One region of the Peribacillus sp. FSL M8-0224 genome, then DNA from elsewhere that is predicted to be linked to it. Evidence: riboswitches for the same ligand, from Rfam matches in the RefSeq annotation. Region 1 holds a riboswitch; the other holds the start of a gene.
What was found. A riboswitch is a leader RNA that binds a small molecule or an ion and turns the genes downstream of it on or off. The one in region 1 is predicted to bind FMN.

Region 1 (7,417 bases):
ATCAACGGATGAGACCATTTCCTCGGCCTGCCCAATGTTAAGTTTAACAACGATGTCCCTCCGGACCTCATCGGTTGCAGTTGCCGTCAGGGCAAGCGTCAACGGATCATTCAGTTCACGCCTCACTTCTCCTAAATTCAAATAATCCGGACGGAAATCGTACCCCCATTGTGAAATGCAGTGTGCTTCGTCTATGACGAACAAGCCTATTTCTATGGATTTCAAGGATTTTATCACACCATCGATGCTCAGCATTTCAGGAGATAAAAAGATAAAACGGTAACTATGTAACCTATCGAAAGCTTTCCTTTTTTGATTAAGCGTCAAAAAAGAGTTGAGGGTCAATACACTTTTTTCGCCGCTCATCTTCAGCTGATCCGCTTGATCCTGCATTAAAGATAATAACGGGGATACAATTATGACAGTCTTATTTACCAGATAAGCCGGCAGCTGATAACATAATGATTTACCTGACCCGGTTGGGAGCATCGCTAATGTATGACGGCCGGACATCAATGATTCAACCACTTCCTTCTGTCCAGGACGAAATTCATCAAAACCGAATTTTTCTTTGAGGACTCGTTCCATGTTCATCATCTCTCACCTATTTTCGCAAGTACAAGTCTTATTTGAAAAAAGCTTATTTGTTTATTATCGACCATCTGCTTGATAGCTTTAAGCTTTTTTGTACCAAGTTTCTTAATCGCTTCAGTTATTTCCCTCTCATCCTCGATTGACACATAATCGGAAATCGGAAAATCTTTTTCCGATAAAACAATTTCTACGAGGTGATCTTCGATGGTGTTGACTTTCAATCTGCGGATACCAGCTATTTCACCGAGGTTTTTCCCTTCCTGGATGTATCGTAAAGTAGTCTTTGTAGATTGTGTCAAATGAGGATTACCACTTCTTTTCCAATCATTGGTTAATGAGGATAAGAGAGGGTAGTCACTACCCGTTTCCATTTCTGCAAGCATTTGATGCAATGAGTCAAGGAATGTATAGCGAACATACTCTTCTTCCGCATTTTTTCTTTTTGCAATCTGTTCAAACGTTAGTCCAATCCTGTTTATCCCGGTCAATTTCAAAATGAAAATGTCTCGTTTCATATCACTTTGATCTTCTAAAAGGGATACCAGTTCATCATATAGATGTTGGGCAATAAACGCTCGATCCTGACGATTGGCATGTAAAAATTCCTTTACGAAGAATTGGATTTTGGGATTTCGTTGTATCGGATAAAAACGTCTTTCATTGTGGACAATATGGGATATGGTTTGAATGAGTAAGTTTAACCTTCCCCAAAAAACAGGGGTGATATTGTGATACTTCCAACCATTTAAATACTCCGGAAAAGGATTATTTTTAAAGTAATCGACCAACATTCGTTCACCTTGCAAACTAATTTCATAAGCATCTGGTTTATCCGTTAAATTGATCAAGTCATGCTTAAGCGAATGTTCAATGTTTTGATTTAATTGCTGACGGGTAAATCGAGGTATTGTCCCAAAAATATCCGTTAACCCGAATAAGTGGGCATCTTGGATGGTTTGTGACGATTTCTTACCCTGCAGCATATGGTATATAGCATAAATGGAGCGCTCACCTTGAAATTTTTTTATCGCATATAGAATGATGGCCTGTAGATAATTATTCATGGGACTCACATCCTTGTTTCATTTAACCAATAAACCCATTGTAACAAAAATCTGCAAAAACCGCCGTTATTATTGATGAATACAACGGAAATTATGTGACTAAATGACGAAACATGGAAAGGACCAAGTTAATTATTTCGATGTTTTTCGTTGACATTCAGCTACATGATAGTTATTATCAATACAATTTCTATTGAAAAGTTTGGCATTCGGTCTTACAATAAGAAAGAGATAATAATCTGAAATAAAAAGATTATCAGTTGTTAATCAACTTAGGAGGGGTTATATTCATGGCTAAATTTACTATTGTGGATAAAGAAACATGCATAGCTTGTGGAGCTTGCGGAGCAGCGGCACCAGATATATACGATTATGATGACGAAGGGATCGCATTTGTTACCCTTGACGATAACGAGGGTATCGTTGAAATTCCAGATGTACTTATAGACGACATGATGGATGCATTTGAAGGATGCCCTACGGATTCCATCAAAGTTGCTGACGAGGCATTTGACGGAGATGCACTAAAATTCGAATAAAGGTACAAGCCATTTTCAATCGAGAATGGCTTTTTCTTTTGGCCAATGCACATACCAAAAAACAGGCATAAAAAAACAACCGGATATGGATATCCGGTTGTTTTTTCATATCTATCGTCAATGCCATTAAGCATTTTTATATAATGTTTGCTTATTGATCCATGTCTGTAATTTAATGAACAGCAACATGAATACAGATGTGATGAGCACGCCTTTAATCACGTTGAAAGGCAAGATTGCCGTCGTAACGAACTTTCTTGACTCGGGCGCCGACATGGCATCCCATCCCATAAAGAAGGTATAAGCCGGTAAAAAGACAAAATAGTTTAATACGCTCATGAATACTGCCATGGAAACTGTTCCCGCAAGTAAGGCGAACGTCATTCCTTTTTTTGAATTGATTTTCTGAAATACATAATAAGTCGGCAAGACAAACAGTATTCCGGCTATAAAGTTAGCGATATGCCCCACAGGCACAGCAGTCAAGGTCCCTGTCATGACTAAATCCAATAGGTTTTTAATGAACTCGACTAGAATTCCAGCCATCGGACCGAAAATCAATGCCGCCATCAGTGCTGGTATGTCGCTAAAATCAACATTGAGAAAAGGCGGGAATCCTGGAAACGGGAAATTTAAAAGCATCAATAAATACGATATGCTTCCCATCATGGCAAGTGAGACCATTTTTTTCACTTTGTTCTTTTTCATAGTTCTCTCTCCTTCTTTTCCGATCTACCTGAAAAAGAGGTTAGGATTCCAAAATATGTTGATGTTCAATAAAAAACCTTTAATTCCAATGGAATTAAAGGGATAAATTAAAGGTTACATCAAACAAACGTTCAGCAAATAACTGTTGAAACGCACTAAGGAACCTCCATCTTCTCCCATCCAGACTATACTGTCGGCTTTGGAATCACACCAAATCCTGCCTTGTAAGGCTCGCGGGCTTAGAAGTAGAAATTCCTTCATCACCGCCGGTGGGGAATTGCGCCCCGCCCCGAAGATAGACCTATAAAATTTTTTATACTTCCCATTATATCTGAAATACCTTTTTTTTGATAGCATTTTTTCTCATTTGATGCATGTAGGATGAATATCGATCGTCGCAGTGAACGGCTTAAAACGAATGGCGGATTTACAATATGACAATTCAAAAATTTTTCGCAAAAGAAGACGAAGCTATTTATATCGCCGCATTAAACGGATGATCAGATGAAAATCATTTGTTTAAGCGCTTTCATTCAGATAAGCCAAATTGACATTATCAGCATTTCAATTGTAAAATTAACTGAAATTTAAGATAATTTTTTCCTTAGGAAGGTGTTTAGACGTGTATCGGATTTTAGTAGCAGACGCCATTAAACCAGAAGGACTCGGACCGCTTTCAGAGGCATCCACTATTCATCTCATTCAGAAGACCGTAGAGGAAGCTGCAAACGAACTTGATCAGATCGATGCAATTCTTGTGAGAAGTGCAACAAAGGTTTCGGAAGATTTAATGAACCGTATGCCGCGGTTAAAAATTATAGCACGCGCTGGTGTCGGTGTTGATAACATAGACATCCCCGCAGCGACAAAACGCGGGATTGTCGTGGTTAATGCACCTGACGGCAACACCATTTCAACAGCTGAACATACATTCGCGATGATGGCTTCATTATTGCGCCACATTCCGCAAGCTTATGCTTCATTGAAAAATGGGGAGTGGAAACGTTCTTCATATACGGGAACTGAACTTCGTGGTAAAACATTAGGCATAGTTGGCTTTGGACGCATCGGAGGGGAAATTGCCAAACGTGCTAAAGTGTTTGGCATGGATGTCATTGTCTATGACCCGTTCCTGACTGTAGATCGCGCAAAGAAAATGTCCGTAACGGCCCTGCCATTGGATGAATTGCTTCCTAAAGCAGACATCATTACTGTTCATACACCACTAACGAATGAAACTAGAGGATTAATTAATAAAGAAAAACTGCTTACCTGTAAAAAAGGGGTTTATGTACTGAACTGCGCCCGTGGTGGAATTCTAGACGAAGATGATTTATATGAAATGTTAGTTGAAGGGCATGTTGCAGGGGCGGCACTGGACGTTTTCGTCGAAGAACCTCCACTTGGCCATAAACTGCTGGAACTGGATAGCGTCATTGCTACACCGCATCTAGGCGCTTCTACGAAAGAAGCCCAATTAAATGTCGCCGTACAGGTGGCCCAAGAAGTATTGACCTATTTCGAAGGAAATCCAGTATCAAGTTCAATCAACCTTCCGGCCATATCTAAAGAAGTGTTTGAAAAGGTACAGCCATTCCATCAACTCGTTCAGCAAATGGGATCGATTGCTTCCCAGTGCATGAATGAAGGAATTCAGGAAATCTCCGTTACATATGCAGGAGAATCTTTGGATTTCGATACCGCGATTCTTACAAAAAGTCTAATCTCCGGCTTTTTAAGATCAAGAGTCGATGCATCAGTCAATGAAGTGAATGCCTTGTTGATCGCAAAAGAGCGTGGCATAACCATTGGCGAAAAAATCTCTACGGACTCTTTAGGCTACTCGAATTTGATCAGCCTTAAAGTAAAAGGTGACAACCGAGAATTAACAATAAGTGGGACCTATATCGAAAACTATGGTTCTCGAATTGTAAGTTTGAATGGTTTCAAAATCGACTTTCATCCAGAATCGAATTTACTTTATATCCAGCATACCGATAAACCCGGTGTAATCGGTAACGTAGGTAAGATCCTGGGTGATCATGGAGTGAATATCGCCACCATGCAGGTTGGCCGAAAAGAAGCTGGCGGTGAAGCCATCATGGTTTTGAGCTTCGATTTACCATTAGAAGACAACATGAAACAGTTTTTAATGGAAACAGAAGAAATTACGTTCATGGCCCGTATTTCATTATAAGAAGAAAAAAGTGCCCCGCAGCGCGGGCACTTTTTTCTGTTAATGCATTCAATTCACTTGGTTCGGTGCTTCTGGCACCAATATGTCTTCAGTTAAATTCAACTGGCCCACCTCTTCAATAGGAGCATTTTCAAACTTCACTTTTTCAAAACCAAAATCCTTAGCTATGAAGAGTATGGCTTCTAAAGCTTGAAGGGTTTCCTCACTATTTTCAATAACAGCTTGATCTGATAGATGAATGATCACAAGATCTCCATTAGAGCTTATCCTTTCCCATTTCAGGTCATGGGGGATTGCAGGTGACATTCCCTCGATGTCCGCCTCCCCTTTTCCGGCTTGCAGCGCCTCTTCAAAGTCCGGATAACCCATATTGCTTGGAACAAGGAAACTTGGAGAGGACTCATCCCTTTGATAAAGAAGGTATGTGCGTTTTTTTTGATGAGGTATATCCATCTCCTTTAAATATCCCGCATGTGCAAACCTGGCACCTTGCTTCCCTTCTGTGGAAAATGTCATTTTCTCTATATTGTTATAGGAAAGCGTTTCTTCCATCGAATGGAGAAAAAGTGTATCTTCAGCCAACAGTTGGCTTTTTTCTGGAAAATCAATATGGGCAGTGTTTATATCGTTTCCTTGGCTAATCTTTATATCAAGCGGAAAATAGTCAGATAGCCCATATTGCGCTTCATCGATATCGGACATTTGATTAACTAACTGATTCAGTGTATCACTTTCATCATGATGTTTAAGTTTAATTGAAATGGGAACGATGAAATTCATTTGATCATCTGGGACACCCATCGTAATGATCGAGGCATTTTTAAGGTCATCCTGATAGATCGCTTGTTCAAATGTTTTTTCCTTTTCCCCTTTTCGCGGTTCCATTTCTGAAAACTTGTCTTTGGATTCGATTTTCGCTTGGTTACTCGAAAACTCTTGAGATTCCTGTTTATCTTCTGAGGGCTTTTCTTGGTTACTTGCATCCTTCCGTTCAAGATCTGCCATTTCCTTACTTTCAGATAGAGATAATTTCCCACTGCTGCCGCTGTCTTCTCGACTTGTCGTTCCTTTTATTTCAATAATGAACGATGATGCCAAAACAACCATTAAGAATAAGGAGGCAACACCCGCGAATAGAGGTATCCAGTGTTTCTTTTTCTTTTTATCATGTATTCTCGCATACACCTCTGCCTTGGTTCGGTCATCTTTTAATTTCGGAAGCTCGCGCAGCATGTCTTCAATTTCGCTTTCTTTCCAACGGGATCTCCTCAATGCGGTGGCCCTCCTTTCCTGATAAATCTTCCATCAACTTTTTAATGGCCTTCAAAGCTCGGTGCTGGGTCGTTTTTACCTTACTTTCACTCCAATTCAATACTTCAGCAGTTTCCGTAATGGACAATCCCTGAATATATCGTAAAATGATCACGGATCTTTGATTCGTGGTACACCGGTTTAAGCATTGGTAAATATCTTGGATTTCATCGTTCTTGATAGCCACTTCCTCGGGAATGGGCTCTTCATCTTTTAGCAATTGCCTATCCCAATCAAAATTAGGAAAGATTTTGTCTTTCCACCCTTTTTGTTTCCGAAAGTGATCAATCGTCACATTTCTTGCAATCGAATACATCCACGTTTTTTCACTGCTTTTTCCTTCGAAGCGTTCATAGGCCTTCATCACCCGGATATAGACCTCCTGAACAAGGTCTTCGGCGGTTTCTCGATTTTTAGTCATATAAAAAATGAATTGATATATTTCCTGATGATATTTTTCATAAAGATCGTGGAAAACGGAATCCATCATTTCCCCACATCCGTTCATAAATATAGTCGTCAATCTTAAACAAAAGTTACATACTTCGGCTTTAATCTTATTATAAAATTCCGTTAATTTCCACATATCAGGGACTTCTTATTTGTTTCCTAAAAAAACAAAGACAAGTTGGAAAGGAAATCCACTTGCCTTTGTCTTCGCAGTTCTTTATGAAACAGGATTATCTGGCGATCCACCTGTCATTCATTCAGCGTTTTCCATAATTCGAGGCAAAATGATACTGAACGTCGTCCCTTTATTAGGTAAACTGTTTACCGAAATGTAGCCATCATGGGCATTGATAATATTTTTTACGATCGCCAAACCCAATCCGGTACCCGAACGGCCGCGGGTCCTTGCTTTATCCGCTTTATAAAACCTCTCGAATACAAAAGGCAGATCTTCTTCGGGAATTCCAGATCCAGAGTCCCTCACATCAATGATCAGTCCCCTTCGATCACTTGTCCTCTGAATGACATCAATGTTACCGCCTGGGGGAGTATGA
Region 2 (7,417 bases), 2.9 Mb from region 1:
CCTTTTCGGACATCGTACAACCGGCGGCTTTTTGGTGGCCGCCACCATCGTACTTGCCAGCAACCTCAGAAACATCTATATCATCGTGGATTGTCCGGAAGCTGATTCTTTTACTTCCTACCATCAGGATGGCTATATAATCCAGATGTGAGAACTCTTTCGACAGTTCATTTCCCAATTCCGAGTGGTATGACTCTGCATGGACCACACCAGCTGTATGGGGACCGACCGTAGCTTGATAAACTTCTCTTTTTTTCCTGTTTATGTACCTATCCACTCGACTCTCTTCAACATTCAGAAGCGTTTGCTCCACTTCGTCAAAAGTGAAACTTTCAGCCGTGGACAGCTTATTTGCGATTTTCATTTCGAATTCCTCTATCGGAATCATGAAAAACAGGTCATTCAATCGCTTTGCCGTTGTATTTTTATTGACTTCCCATTCCCAAGTATCATATTGACGGACCAATTCAACGAATTCAGCGACAATGCTTGAAGGTTCCAGCAATTTATTTTCAACTGCATACTGATAGAATAATGATGTGGCTGCCGTCTGTTTACCATCTTCCTGTTCGACAGTTACAGATGCCCAATCATGTTCGTTCAAATGCAGTGCTGACTTATGATGATCGATCAGCAGAGCCTTGCCTCCATCTTCCACAAACTGAGTAATCATTTTTTCATTATCTTCATCAACCGATAGATCAGTAACGATCAATGTATCTTCAATCTTGGCCTGCTCAAGAAATGCGCCTACATTCTGATTAAGGCGACCAATTGAATTATAACTAACCACTACATCTTCTCCGAATGCCAGCTTAGCTACAATGCCGCACCCGACTCCATCTAAATCATTATGTGTAAAGAGATGGTACACACAAACCCCTCCTAATAACTAATAAATTTACTTTTCCCTAAAGACATGAATTTCAATTGCAATCTTTACAATTGTAGCATAATCATATCTGCATATTTTATCATGCTTCCATTACGTGACGCTTTTGTTCGGTTTTTTTTCGAGGAATTACCTAATGATTCCTTACTTCCCATAATTTATAACGATAAATAATGAAAAACACATTACTTTGAAATCGAGGTAATTCCATTGAAGGGGTTTCGGTGAGTGTCGAAGAGCCGCAATAACTAATCGATCAATGGCTAGGAACTTTACGAACTTAAGAAGAATTGCCAAATGGTTGAAGAAATTTGACTCAATCAGACCCAAGATCCGGCACATCAAAAAAAGCCGCAGGAATGTTATTTCCTGCGGCTTCCTTATGTGAAATCACTGTTCTATCAATTTTCCAAGGTTGGCCATTTCAATGGCACTAACCGCAGCTTCATAGCCTTTGTTGCCTGATTTTGTTCCAGCACGTTCAATGGCTTGTTCAATATTCTCAGTTGTCAGCAAACCGAAGATAACCGGTACACCTGTTTCCAATGAAACGGAAGCCATGCCTTTAGCTGCTTCATTGCAGACATAATCATAATGTGAAGTAGCACCCCTGATTACCGTTCCAAGACCGATTACCGCATCATATTTACCTGTATTCACAAGTTTCTTAGCAATTAACGGAAGTTCAAAAGCACCTGGGACCCACGCGATGTCAACATCATTCTCATCAACTCCATGACGCTTAAGACCATCCAATGCCCCTCCTAAAAGCTTGCTTGTGATAAACTCATTAAATCTCCCTACCACGATTCCTACTTTCAATCCTGATCCGATTAATTGTGCTTCAATAGTTTTCCCCATGTCCAATTCCTCCTAATTTTTAAAAACAATAATATTTTTTCATGTTAAGATTTCATTCCTTAAAAATCCTTCAAGCTTTCGGGATGTTCAGTTCAAGTTCCTGTTTCCCGATTGGATCATTATGTTGAAGATACCGAATCAAATCGGCTATCGTAATGAACTTCAGGTTGAATTTATCAGCGATGACTTCTAAATCGGATACGCGGGCCATCGACCCATCTTCATTCATGATCTCACAAATGACACCGGCTGGAGCGGCACCGCATAACTTCGCCAAGTCCACCGATGCCTCCGTATGTCCTGCCCTTCTTAATACGCCGCCTTCTTTAGCGACTATCGGAAAAGTGTGACCAGGCCTTTGGAAATCTTCAGCGACCGAATCTTCATTAAGAAGCTCAAGGATGGTCAAGGACCGTTCAAAAGCACTGATTCCTGTAGAGGTGCTTTTATGATCGACGCTTACCGTAAAAGCAGTGCCATGATGATCGGTATTTTCTCCTACCATAGGATGCAGTTTCAATTTTGCTGCCAGTTGTTCAGTGATGGTCGTACAAATCAAACCACGTCCATGAGTCGCCATGAAATTAATCGCTTCCGGAGTCGCCTTTTCGGCCAACACTACAAAATCCCCTTCATTTTCACGGTCTTCATCATCGGATACGATTACTACCTTGCCAGCCTTCAAATCTTCTATTGCTTCTTCAATTGTATGGAACATCATTACACCGCCCTTTTATTAGAATCCATGCTCTGCCAAAAACTCTAAATTCAGTCCTGGTTTTGGATTGCCATTTTTCATTTGATGTATTATATATTTCCCTATCATGTCGTTTTCGATGTTAACGATATCGCCAGCCGCTTTTTGTCCCAATATGGTGTCCTGATGAGTCAATGGAATCAATGAAACCGTCAAAAGGTTCCTTTCGATCCCAAATATCGTCAAGCTTGTTCCATCAATGGCCACGGAACCTTTTGGAATGCAAAAGGCACTAAGCCCTTCTTCCAATTGGATTACATAATATACGGCATTTTCTTTCCGTTCTTTTTTTATGATCGTTCCGGTTCCGTCGATATGACCTGAAACAAAATGACCGCCAAACCTTCCCTGTGCACTCATGGCTCGTTCGAGATTAACAGGTGATCCCAATTTTAACGTCCGGATCGAGGAAGCTTTGACCGTTTCCGGCATCACGTCGACCGTAAATAAACTTTTCGTGAAGGACGTTACCGTTAAGCAGACCCCGTTGACTGAAATACTATCCCCCAGATGCACATCTTCAAGGATTTTTTCAGAACGAATCGATAACTCCATACTGCTTTTTCCTTTTTTCAAGGAATGTACGGTACCGATATCCTCAATGATTCCCGTAAACATGTTTTTCCCCCTTTTATAAAATATAAAAAACCCCTTAGGATGGCCTAAGGGGTTAGCAGGAGAAATGAGTGAAAAAAATTGTATACCTAAAAAGCCTAATATTTTCATTTTCGAAAAATTAGGCATACGTATACACTTGGGTTCCACACGTCCTTCTCCCATCCAGACTGTACTGTCGGCTTTGGAATCTCACCAAATCCTGCCTTTTAACAGGCTCGCGGGCTTAGAATTTCTTCATCACCGCCGGTTGGGATTTTCACCCGACCCCGAAGGACTAAAATAATATGAATCTTTGAATATTTTATCACCATAAAGTGAAGATGTAAAATTTCTAACCTTAAATGGTTCAATTGTTACAGGAACTTCCTATCTTTATGTAAAAATGGTCCCCCATTAACCCCGATGTGCTCCAAAAAGGTTAGGCAGGCTAAATATGTGGAATAGGGTTAGAGGATCAAAATTCAAATAAGGAGGAAGACCATGCTTATTTCCATCATCAACTTGATTTTCTATCTGTTCGTCGTCACGATGAATTTTTTAGCCAATTTCCTGCCATTGAACGGCCAGACATCAGGAGAGATTTCCGATAAACTTAATGTCCTTTTCACTCCTGCCGGATATGTATTTTCCATATGGGGCTTGATCTATTTCCTGCTCGCCATCTGGGTATTCAGGCAGTTTTTAAGTAAACATCAAAACAGCCCTGCTTATAAGGCATCCTTCCCTTGGTTCGCTTTAAGCTGTGTCTTGAATGGAGCTTGGCTTTTAGCTTGGCACTATGAATACTTTTTGTTATCCGTATTCATTATCATTGCTTTGTTGGTTACTTTAATGGTCATTTATACAAACATAAAAAAAGTGGAACACACTACTTTTGACCTATTTCCGTTCTCCGTTTATACAGGCTGGGTAAGTGTCGCAACCATAGCTGACATTTCTTATTACCTAACCTATATCAAATGGGACGGTTTTGGGGTTTCCGAATCAACCTGGACGATCGTCCTGCTGATTGCAGCAACAACCCTGGCCTTTTTCTTTGCAGGTAAAAACCGGGATTGGTGCTATCCTCTCGTATTCGTTTGGGCGTTCATAGGCATCGGGATACGAAATAGCGACGCCTATCCGGTAATCACAGACATTTCTTATATCCTGGCTACCATCACTTTTATCGTATCCATCACCATCTTCATTAAAAATAGAAGGAACTAAATGAGGGATATGGTATCTTAAAATGCTTGTTGAAGATCTTGCCATACATCCTGCCAAGCTTCTAGGCCAACTGAGAGACGGACCAGCTGGTCACTGATGCCCATTTGTTCCCGTGAATCTTCAGGAACGGCAGAGTGCGTCATGGTAGCGGGGTGCTGGATCAATGTTTCGGCATCCCCTAGACTTACGGCAATTTTGATAAGTTTCAATTTATTGAGGAAATCTTGTGCATCCTGTTTTGTGCCATGCAATTCGAAAGAGATAAGGCCGCCACCATGTTTCATCTGTTTTTGCATGATATAATGATCCGGTGAAGCATCATCACCTGGATAATATACCTTTTTCACCTTTGGATGTTTCTTAAGTTCATGAAAGATTGCCATTGCATTGGCCGAATGACGGTCCATCCTGACGGGCAAGGTCTTTAACCCCCGCAATAGTAGCCAGGCGTCGAATGGTGAAATGATTCCACCGATATCTTTCTGTGTAGTCCCAGCTATATGATTCATGAATTCCTTTTTACCGACGACAAGTCCCGCAACGACATCCCCATGCCCGCAAAGATATTTCGTAGCGCTATGAAGGACAATATCACAGCCATATTCAAGCGGTCTCTGTAGGTAGGGCGTCGAAAACGTATTATCGACTACGACCGTCACATTATATTCCTTCGCAATCCTTACCACCATCTGTAAGTCAATCATTTTCATCGTCGGATTGATCGGGGTTTCTACATAGATGCAGGTCGTTTCCGGCCGGATCATTTTCCTAACCTGTTCTTCAGTATCCATTTCACAAAAATCATGAGTGATCCGGTATTTATTTTTCATTAGCTGCAGAAGGCCGAATGTACAACCATATAACCCCTGTGAGCAGAGGATGTGATCATCTGTTTTAGTTAACGCAAAAAGTACTGCTGAAACGGCTGCCATGCCTGAACCGAAAGCAAGGCCAGCTTCCCCGCCTTCCAGTGCGGCAATCTTTTCTTCAAGCACTTGTACCGTTGGATTTCCAAGGCGAGAATAAATATATCCATCTTCGATACCGGCAAAACGCCTCTCCCCTTGCTCGGCATTTTCGAAAGTGAATGTTGAGGTTTGGAATAAAGGTGTTGCCAAGCTTCCCAAATGCTTCTTCGAGTCATATCCTTCATGGATGACTGCCGTTTCAAATTGTTTATACTTTCTTGTCATACCGTCTCCTCCTAACCTATGTCTATTGCTATCATATGTCAAAAACCCATATAAAGGAAGCGTTTTCATTCATGATTATCCCCCATAAATGAACCCTGAATTTAGTAAAAATAAGCTGCATTCTGTTCAGTTGGATTCTACAAGTTGAGCACCTCTTTTAATTTTTAATCCTAACGTGAATTCCAAAAAAAAGGGGACAGCCGCCATGGCCGTCCCTTTTTCCGAATCATTCATCGACTACGATGTTTCCACCATAGAAGGTTACTCTCGTTAATGGAATCTCCAGTTCACGAGCCATTTTTTTCAACTCTCGCTCTTCTCTTTCCGTTACGATTGAAATGACCGTACCATCTGCACCTGCACGCCCAGTTCTACCGGATCTATGGATATATTGTTCGATGTTGTCAGCCATATCAATATGAACGACCGCAGTAAGACCTTTAATATCAAGCCCCCTTGCCGCTACATCTGTTGCTATCAGCATCGGGGACTTTCCGGATCGAAGCTTGCGCAGTGCTTTCTCCCTGTCGACTTTATTGGATTCACCGTGAAGCACGCCCATTTCAATACCTTTATAACTCAGTTTTTCATGTAAGACGCTAAGCTCCGCAATATCATTCAGGAAGGCAAGTGCCTTCACATCTTTAAGTCTTGTGATTTTCTCGAGAATCTTGGACTTTTCCCGTCTCTCAACAACAAAGTAAAGATGGTCCACCTTGGATTCCATTTTTTCATTTTTATCGACCTTGATCATTTCGGGTTCATTCATGAATCCCCGGGCCGCTTTTTCCGTTTCCTCTGGCAGGGTTGCTGAAAATACCATGATTTGCCGATCTTTTAGTGTTGTTTTGATAATATTATTGATCGTTCCCATATGCTCTGGAATGATCAATTGGTCACCTTCATCAAGTACTATCGTCTTAACTTCATGCATCTTCAGTTTCTTTTGGGCAATCAATTCGTAAATCCGTCCCGGTGTTCCAGCAATCACTTGTGGACGCTTCTTCAGTTTGTCCAACTGCCTTTTCACATTAGCACCGCCGATGAATGCTGCACCCGTAATGCCGCTTCCCTCTGACCAAATGCGAATTTCTTCATTGATCTGCATGACCAGTTCTCGTGATGATGCCAGAATCAAAGCCTGGGGCGATTTTTTTTCAGGATCAACCTTTTCCAGCAATGGCAGTAAATATGCCAATGTTTTTCCTGTACCTGTCGGTGATTCGGCCATGATATCCTTTCCCTCGACAATCACGGGGATCGCTTTCGTTTGTATCGGGGTAAGTTGTCCGAATCCGGATTTTTTCCAGGCTTCTTGTATATATGGTTTTCTATCGTTTATTAATGCAGGTAATTCGCTCATATCGTTCTCCTTTAATATAAAACTTTTCCTATCTTTCATAGTACCATTTATTCTTGTCCAGTAGCCAACGGAATACGAATTGTAACCGTCGTCCCTTTGTTTATCTCACTTTCAAAATCCATTTCCCCCTGAAGGCGATGAACGATTTTCCGGCAAATTGCAAGCCCGATCCCTGAACCTTTTTCCTTCGTCGAGTAAAAAGGCTCACCAATCCGTTCAAGGCGCTCAGGCCCCATTCCCATGCCATTATCACTCACGCTGACTACAGCATGTCCATCGATTATTTGCAGAGATATATCAATTTCCCCATTATCTTCAATCGCTTCAATGCTGTTCTTGACGATATTGATTACCAACTGTTTAAGTTCAATTGAATCAGCCATAATATAAATCGGTTCGGCGGTTTTAATCCTTAGCCCCATTTCGATATTATTCAAATTCGTTTCTGCTTTCATCAACGTGAATACCTGTTGTAAACTGTCGGCAAGATCGATCCTGCAGTATGCGACATCCTGTTTCTTTCC

Region 2: it holds a riboswitch for FMN, as region 1 does, so the genes downstream of both, ribE (riboflavin synthase) here and MKX49_RS14465 (ECF transporter S component) in region 1, are expected to answer to the same signal.

What each region holds. Positions count from the first base shown of each region.
Region 1 covers NZ_JBBOOJ010000001.1:3,031,932-3,039,348, forward strand. The annotation lists gene MKX49_RS14450 (RecQ family ATP-dependent DNA helicase) at 1-594, opposite strand, end outside; gene MKX49_RS14455 (helix-turn-helix domain-containing protein) at 594-1,658, opposite strand; gene MKX49_RS14460 (ferredoxin) at 1,949-2,197, shown strand; gene MKX49_RS14465 (ECF transporter S component) at 2,324-2,905, opposite strand; FMN riboswitch at 3,070-3,206, opposite strand; gene serA (phosphoglycerate dehydrogenase) at 3,528-5,102, shown strand; gene MKX49_RS14475 (GerMN domain-containing protein) at 5,151-6,374, opposite strand; gene sigX (RNA polymerase sigma factor SigX) at 6,340-6,900, opposite strand; gene MKX49_RS14485 (ATP-binding protein) at 7,117-7,417, opposite strand, start outside.
Region 2 covers NZ_JBBOOJ010000001.1:136,843-144,259, reverse strand. The annotation lists gene MKX49_RS00665 (DHH family phosphoesterase) at 1-874, opposite strand, end outside; gene ribH (6,7-dimethyl-8-ribityllumazine synthase) at 1,283-1,753, opposite strand; partial or broken gene ribB (3,4-dihydroxy-2-butanone-4-phosphate synthase) at 1,833-2,471, opposite strand; gene ribE (riboflavin synthase) at 2,490-3,128, opposite strand; FMN riboswitch at 3,275-3,406, opposite strand; gene MKX49_RS00645 (TspO/MBR family protein) at 3,609-4,337, shown strand; gene megL (methionine gamma-lyase) at 4,355-5,530, opposite strand; gene MKX49_RS00635 (DEAD/DEAH box helicase) at 5,757-6,893, opposite strand; gene MKX49_RS00630 (ATP-binding protein) at 6,941-7,417, opposite strand, start outside.